DNA from 2 places in the Bradyrhizobium sp. 172 genome. Region 2 is predicted to be linked to the other one. Evidence: predicted binding sites of a transcription regulator. Region 2 holds the regulator's gene; the other holds the start of a gene.

Region 1 (3,408 bases), 2.6 Mb from region 2:
GCTGGCCATCCTTCGGCAGACCATTCGGTCCGACTGGATCTTTCTTAGGCCTTCACTCCGCCGCAACCATTCGCGGAAGCGGAACGTAAAGCCAGTCACTGCAACAGCATAATACGGTTCTCTGCAGATTGACTACCGCTCCTGCATATTTTTCCCAAGAATGCCGGAGTGTTACGGTCTCGGCACCTCTAACCGGAATCTGGCAGCGCCACCCTGGCCGAGCGGCATTTCCAGCTCCGGCAGGATCGTCTTGAGTTCGCCGTGCAGCGTGTAAGGGGGATTGACGATCAAGAGCCCGCTGGAGGTGAGGGCTGCGCCGTCGGCTTGCGGCGCCACGCTGAATTCGAGGCGCAGGCATTTTCCCGGCGGTTTTGCTGCGGCTGCGAGCCGCGCCACTGATTGCACCAGCGTGTCGGTGGCGCGTCGGCTCTTGGCGGGATACCAGATTACATAGATACCGGTCGGCCATTTCGCGAAAGCCGCCGAGAAGGCCTCTGCGAGCTTTTCGAACTCGTCCTTTGCCTCGAAGGGCGGGTCGATCAGAACGAGCCCACGCCGTTCCTTCGGCGGCACGAAAGCCGGCAGCGCCATCCAGCCGTCGAGGTCGACCACGCGGGCCTGTTCGTCGCGGCGCAGTACGCCGATCAGCGCCTTGCGCGCCTTCGGCTCGAGCTCGCAGAGCAAGAGGCGGTCCTGCGGCCTCAGCAGGCCGCGTGCGATCAGCGGCGAGCCCGGATAGGCCTTGAGCTCGCCCTTCGGATTGAAGGCGCGGACGATGTCGAGATAGGGCTTGGTCAGCGCCATGGCGTCGTTCGACAACCGCGCCTGCATCAGCCGCGCAATGCCCGTCAGCCACTCGCCGCCCCGGCGCGCTTCGTCGCTTTCGAGATCGTAGAGGCCAGCGCCGGCATGGGTGTCGATGACGCGGAACGCACCCGGCTTGTCCTGGAGATAGGTGATGATGCGCGTCAGCACGATGTGCTTGATGACATCGGCGAAGTTGCCGGCATGGAAGGCGTGGCGGTAATTCATGCAAGAGCACTACGCCACGTGACGGCCCGAGCAAAGAGGCACGACGCCTGGGCTAGCCACCCCGGATCGGCGGCATCGTCACCTGGTCGCGGCGGCAGGCGCGGCGGTCGATCTCCTCGCAGGCGCGGAATTGCAGGTCCTTGCTGAGGCAGATGCGGACTTCCGATAGCCGCGTCCGGTTGCAGGTGATCGAGACGGCGGCATTGCTGAGGCCCGGATTGGCCTTGATGAAGGCTTCCTCCACCTCCGCCGGCGCCACGGTCTTGGCCTGCGATAGATCGAGATATTCGGCTGGAATCTTGATCGCGGCGCGCGCCTTGCGGATCGTCTCGAAATAGCTGCGGTCAGCGAGCCCCGAGCAGGTGCCGTGCTTGTCCCACTCATTGAAGATCAGCCCCGGCGCCGGCATCAGATCGAGCATGGAGGAGACGATGCTGCGGTTCAGCCGCGGCGAGGGCCGCTGGCAATATTCCGGAAATCCGCTCTCATATTGCGGCCACAAACCATGCACCACGAAAGCGTAGGGCCGTCCGCTGCACTGGGTCTGCGAGCGGCCGCCGCGCTCCGCCGCCTCCTCGCAGAAAGAGGGCGACCAAGACAGTGACAGCACATAAAAATCGAATTCGCCGGGCGTGTTCTGCCGCTTGTCCTGGGCCTTTGCGCCATCGGCCAGCGCAGCCAGCCCGGCCGCAAGCGTCAGCGAGATCATCAGGCGGGAGAACGAATGCAATCTGGAATGAAACATGGCGACGCCCCTCAACTAGACTGTGCAGACAAGCCTAGCAGGCGATAAGAACATTTCAAGAACAAAATGCGGGTGACCGTCGTTCGGCCGCCTGATCGGTCCGGATCAGAACGTTTCAATTACTGTTTGGCGGCGCGGCAGGCCGGGTTGTAGGCCCAGTTGCGGTCGAGCCCGACCACGCACCATTCGACGCCTTGGCCGTAGCCGGCGAAGCCGCCATCCTCCACGATCGAGAAATGCACCTTGCGCATCTTGCCGTCCGTGAGCATGGCCTCGCCGGTGCAATAGCGGCGCGGGATGTTGTCGGATGCCCAAGGCCGGAACGCGGTCTCGTGAACTGCGGCGAAGCCGGTGATCTTCAACGAAGAATTCCAGAACGCGCTTTCTTTCTCCCAGAACTGGGTCGCGATCGTCGGCAGCGCCCTGTCGCACTCGGAGACGTTGCCGTCATAGCGCGGCCCGCTCAGCCAGAAATTCAGCTCCAGCGGATTGGCGGCCCTGGCCTCGCCGAGCGACAGCGCCCCGAACAGGAGGCCGAGCACGGCGGCAAAGCGGAGCGATTTCAGGAAGGTCGAGGCGCGCATGGATGATCCAGACAGCATGATCTGCAAGGGTCGGACGGTGCCGTGAAGGCCGGGGGAGGTCAAGTGCAGCGCGGCAACACTTGCCGACGAGTTGACCGCAATGCTGCGTTGGACCGGCCATCCGTTCTTTCCACCGCCGCGCCGACACCGTAAACTGCCGCCAACCAATCGGAGTGACGGGAATGCGAATCATTGCGGCCGCGGGCCTACTTGCCTTGGGTATGATGGCGAGCCAGTCGGCGCATGCCGATCTGCTTCCGGTGCCTCCGTTCAAGGGCAACGACACCGGCGGCATCATCGCCTATTCGATGGCAACCCAGGTCGATGCGCGGCAGGTCGCGGTCGATCACTGCGCGCGCTATGGCAAAGTCGCCAAATTCCTGGCGGTGCAGGCCTATGAGGGCGGCTACATCTCGTTCTCCTGCCGCTGGGTGCCCTATGGCGCCGCCGACCAGCCGATCCGCACGCTCTACTGAGGCGCTTTCGCACGCCGCTACCTCTCAGCCGGGAACTTCCCACATGACGCGCAAACTCGCTTTGCTCGGCTCCGCCCTTTGCCTCGTGTTGTCGGCAGGCAGCGCTCGCGCTGACGACCTGCCGGTGCGTAAGGCAGGGCTGTGGGAATTGAAGATGGTCCGGACCGGCACGCCGGTGCCCGAGATGACCATGCAGCACTGCACCGACGAGACCGTCGACAAGGAAATGAACAACAACGTCTCGCCGATGGCCAAGCAGATCTGCGCCAAGCAGGACATCAAGAAGACCGCGACCGGCTATGTCAGCGATTCCGAGTGCAATGTCGCCGGCATCAGCACGACTTCGCATGCTGAGATCACCGGCGATTTCAATTCGGCCTATACGGTGAAGACGTCGTCGCACGCGCAAGGCGGCGCCGCCGGCGCGGCAGGCCGCGACACGACCGTGCAGCTCGAAGCGAAATGGCTGGGAGCCTGCAAGCCGGACCAGAAGCCCGGCGACATCGTGATGCCCGGCGGCTTCAAGATGAACGTGCGTGACATGGACAAGCTGAAGGCGCTGCTGCCGAAG
Region 2 (3,408 bases):
GCTACGCGGTGCGCGCGGCCGACGCCGCGACGATCGATTCGGAGCTCACCGTCATCGGCGAAGTCGCAGCGGGCCGACCGTTCGAGGGGACGGTCGGAGCCGGCGAGGCCGTGCGGATCTTCACCGGCGGCGTCATTCCCTTTGGCGCGGACGCCGTCGTGATCCAGGAGGACACGGTCGCCGCCGGCAAGCGCATCACGATCAAGGAAGCCGCGATCGCCGGCCGGCACATCCGCCCCGCCGGCGTCGATTTCCGCGAGGGCGACGTGCTCCTGCGCAAGGGAAGCCGTCTGACCGAGCGAGACCTCGCGCTCGCCGCCGGGATGAATCATCCGCACCTTGCCGTTGTCAGGCGTCCGAAGGTCGCGATTCTCGCCACCGGCGACGAGCTGGTGATGCCGGGCACCACGCCCGGCCACGGCCAGATCGTCTATTCCAACGGCTACGCCCTGCACGCGCTCGCCCGCAGCGAGGGCGCCGAGACCATCGACCTCGGTATTGCCGCCGACACGCTCGAGGCCACCACCGCCGGCATCCGCCGCGCCCGCGAGAGCGGCGCCGACGTCCTGATCACGACCGGCGGCGCATCGGTCGGCGACCACGATCTGGTCCAGCAGGCACTGCGGGACGAAGGCATCGCGATGGCGTTCTGGAAGATCGCGATGCGGCCAGGCAAGCCGATGATGCACGGGCGACTCGGCGCAATGGGTGTGATCGGCCTGCCGGGCAATCCCGTATCGTCCTACGTGTGCGCTTTCCTGTTCATGGTGCCGCTGATTCGCGCCCTGTCGGGCCGTTCAGTGATTCACCATCGCCGTGAACGCGCCGTGCTCGGCCGCGACGTCGGCGCCAACGACCAGCGCGAGGACTATCTGCGCGCGCATCTTGAGGAGCGTGACGATGGCACACGCGTCGTTGTTCCCGTCAATCATCAGGACTCTTCGCTGCTTGCGAATCTCGCTGCAGCACAGGTACTTCTCGTCCGCGCACCATTCGCGCCGAAGGCCGAAGCCGGCACGGCTTGCGAAGTGTTGCGGCTCCCCGTCTGAGCGCCCCCGCAACGCGCGTTCCGCGCACTTTGCTCTGTTCACGGTAAATTAAGCAGTTGCGGAACATGTATCGAACATATAGTGTCTGTTCATGATTTGTTTCGAGCATGCAGCGGCTTATGGCCGAATTCAGCGTCTCGGAATCGGACGACATCAACCGGGGGACTTTGGTCGAGATGTTAACGCGCAAACAATACGAGCTTCTGCGGTTCATCAGTGAACGTCTGAAGGAAAGCGGCGTGCCGCCCTCCTTCGACGAGATGAAGGATGCGCTCGATCTGCGCTCGAAGTCGGGCATCCATCGCCTGATCACGGCGCTCGAGGAGCGTGGCTTCATCCGACGCCTGCCCAACCGCGCCCGTGCGATTGAAGTCATCAAGCTGCCGGAGCTCCAGGCAGCCGCTGGCAGCCGCCGCGGCTTCACGCCGAGCGTCATCGAGGGCAATCTCGGCAAGGTGCGTGCGAGCGCGAGCCTGCCCGCTGACGAGGGCGAACGTCCCGTCGCGGTGCCGGTGATGGGCCGCATCGCGGCCGGCACGCCGATCGAGGCGTTGCAGACCCGCAGCCATACTATCAGCGTACCGCCTGACATGCTCGGCTCGGGCGAGCATTACGCGCTGGAAGTGCGCGGCGACTCGATGGTCGAAGCCGGCATTCTCGACGGCGACATGGCCCTGATCCAGCGCAACGAGAGCGCCGATACCGGCGACATCGTGGTGGCGCTGATCGACGACGAGGAAGCGACGCTGAAGCGCTTCCGCCGTCGCGGCGCCTCGATCGCGCTCGAGCCCGCCAACGCGGCCTATGAGGTCCGCATCCTGCCGCCCAACCGGGTGAAGATTCAGGGCAAGCTGATCGGGCTTTACCGGAAGTACTGATACCGGGAGTCCTTTCTATCGGCAGTACTTCATATCGGAAGCACTTCATGCCGGAGGTGCTTGGCGCCTCGCGCGCTTCCGATCGGCATCGCCGGTCAGAGATTGGAGCGGATCATCGTCCGCTCCGGCTGGATAGCCTTTCTGGTTCTGCACAGACTATCCGGCCCCTCCTCCAACGCTGGCTCCTCGCCACGCCGACGAAGCAGCACCGCTTCAAGCAGCACCGCTTCGCGGCTCGGTTGTTCGAGGAAACAGCGACCAGCGGTCAAGTTCGGCCGTTGCAGCCAAGTTGGCAATGTTCGCGTACGCGCCTCCCGAATGCATCGCGGCGAGCTTTGTTCCTATTGAATTCGGGAAAGATAATGTGATCGCGGCTTGCGGAAGCCAGCCGCAGATTTGCCCACAACCAAGCACAGCGTTCGTGCTTCCACTCTGATAGAGGCCTGCGCCTCGATAAGAGACGCGGGTTGCTATCCCAGCATGAGGAGCACCCGATGTGTGACTACAGCCTACATGCCGTCGCGTCGCGCCCCGCCGAAGTCGGCGAGACGATCGTCACGACAAGCTTCCGCGGCACCTCGACGCGCGGCTTCGCCTCTGCAGCCGATCCGTCCGTCGCCGTCTGCCTGCTGCCGGGGACGGAGCTCGCCTTCGCCGACGACGTCCGCTACGACAATCGCTGGATCTGGACGCGCACCATCAATTCCCGCGTCGGCAAGTTCGGCAAGATCGATCCGCACGTTCCCGACCGCCATCATGATGCGATCGAATTCCCCGACGGCAAATACGTGCTGGTGACGCAGCTCGTCGAAGGCCAGCGCGCGACGGTGCTGCAACTGCCGGTGACTCAGTCGGTCACCGAGCGCGAGCACAAGGCGCAGATCACCGCCGACAGGCAGCCGACCGTCACGCACCTGCCGATCGGCTGACAGAGCCGCCCTCCGGCTACGAGGTCGGAGGTCAGGATTGAATCGCCATCGCCGGCCGTGGCCGGCGAGATGGTGTGGTTTGCGCCCCGCGAATCCGAACGGACGCACCGAACCACTGCGTTGCTCCGCACCATCAGATCAATCGTCGGCTTGCAGGTCGGTGTCCGCCGGCGTTGCGTCCTTGATGCGAGGCGCGGTCGACTTTGGCGCGAGGCTGCCGTCGAAATCACCCTCGCCGGCGCCGGCCGGCAACCAGGGGCGGCTCGTGCCTCTCGCCCTCACTGCCTGAACCACAAAACCGTCACCACGCTGCGTCAGCGCCAGCGCGCTCTGGCTGGCGAGCCGCTGCCGATCGACCACCATCGCCGCGCAATCGGGCGGCGCGGGACGAGTCGTCACCACCAGGGCGGCCCGACTGCAATCGTCTGCGAGAGCGTCGACGCGCAGTGCCAGCGCGACCAGCCTCCCGTCGGCCAGTGGCGTCACGCAGCCGGATTCGTCGCAGGACACGCCATCGGCAAGCGAGGCTCTGCCCGCATCGCGCGGATCGGC

What was found. The regulator LexA, encoded in region 2, represses DNA repair genes until DNA is damaged. The targets are predictions, from matches to a motif close to TGTTCNNNNTGTGTTCNG.
Region 1: a site for LexA is predicted at 1,824-1,841, ahead of IVB07_RS05460 (ribonuclease T2). Genes of this name have one in related genera too.

What each region holds. Positions count from the first base shown of each region.
Region 1 is NZ_CP064701.1:1,158,977-1,162,384, forward strand. It holds gene rlmJ (23S rRNA (adenine(2030)-N(6))-methyltransferase RlmJ) at 172-1,032, opposite strand; gene IVB07_RS05460 (ribonuclease T2) at 1,085-1,777, opposite strand; gene IVB07_RS05465 (hypothetical protein) at 1,897-2,361, opposite strand; gene IVB07_RS05470 (hypothetical protein) at 2,544-2,837, shown strand; gene IVB07_RS05475 (DUF3617 family protein) at 2,881-3,408, shown strand, end outside.
Region 2 is NZ_CP064701.1:3,787,275-3,790,682, reverse strand. It holds gene glp (gephyrin-like molybdotransferase Glp) at 1-1,049, shown strand, start outside; gene lexA (transcriptional repressor LexA) at 1,226-1,927, shown strand; gene IVB07_RS18285 (hypothetical protein) at 2,422-2,856, shown strand; partial or broken gene IVB07_RS18280 (ComEC/Rec2 family competence protein) at 2,995-3,408, opposite strand, start outside.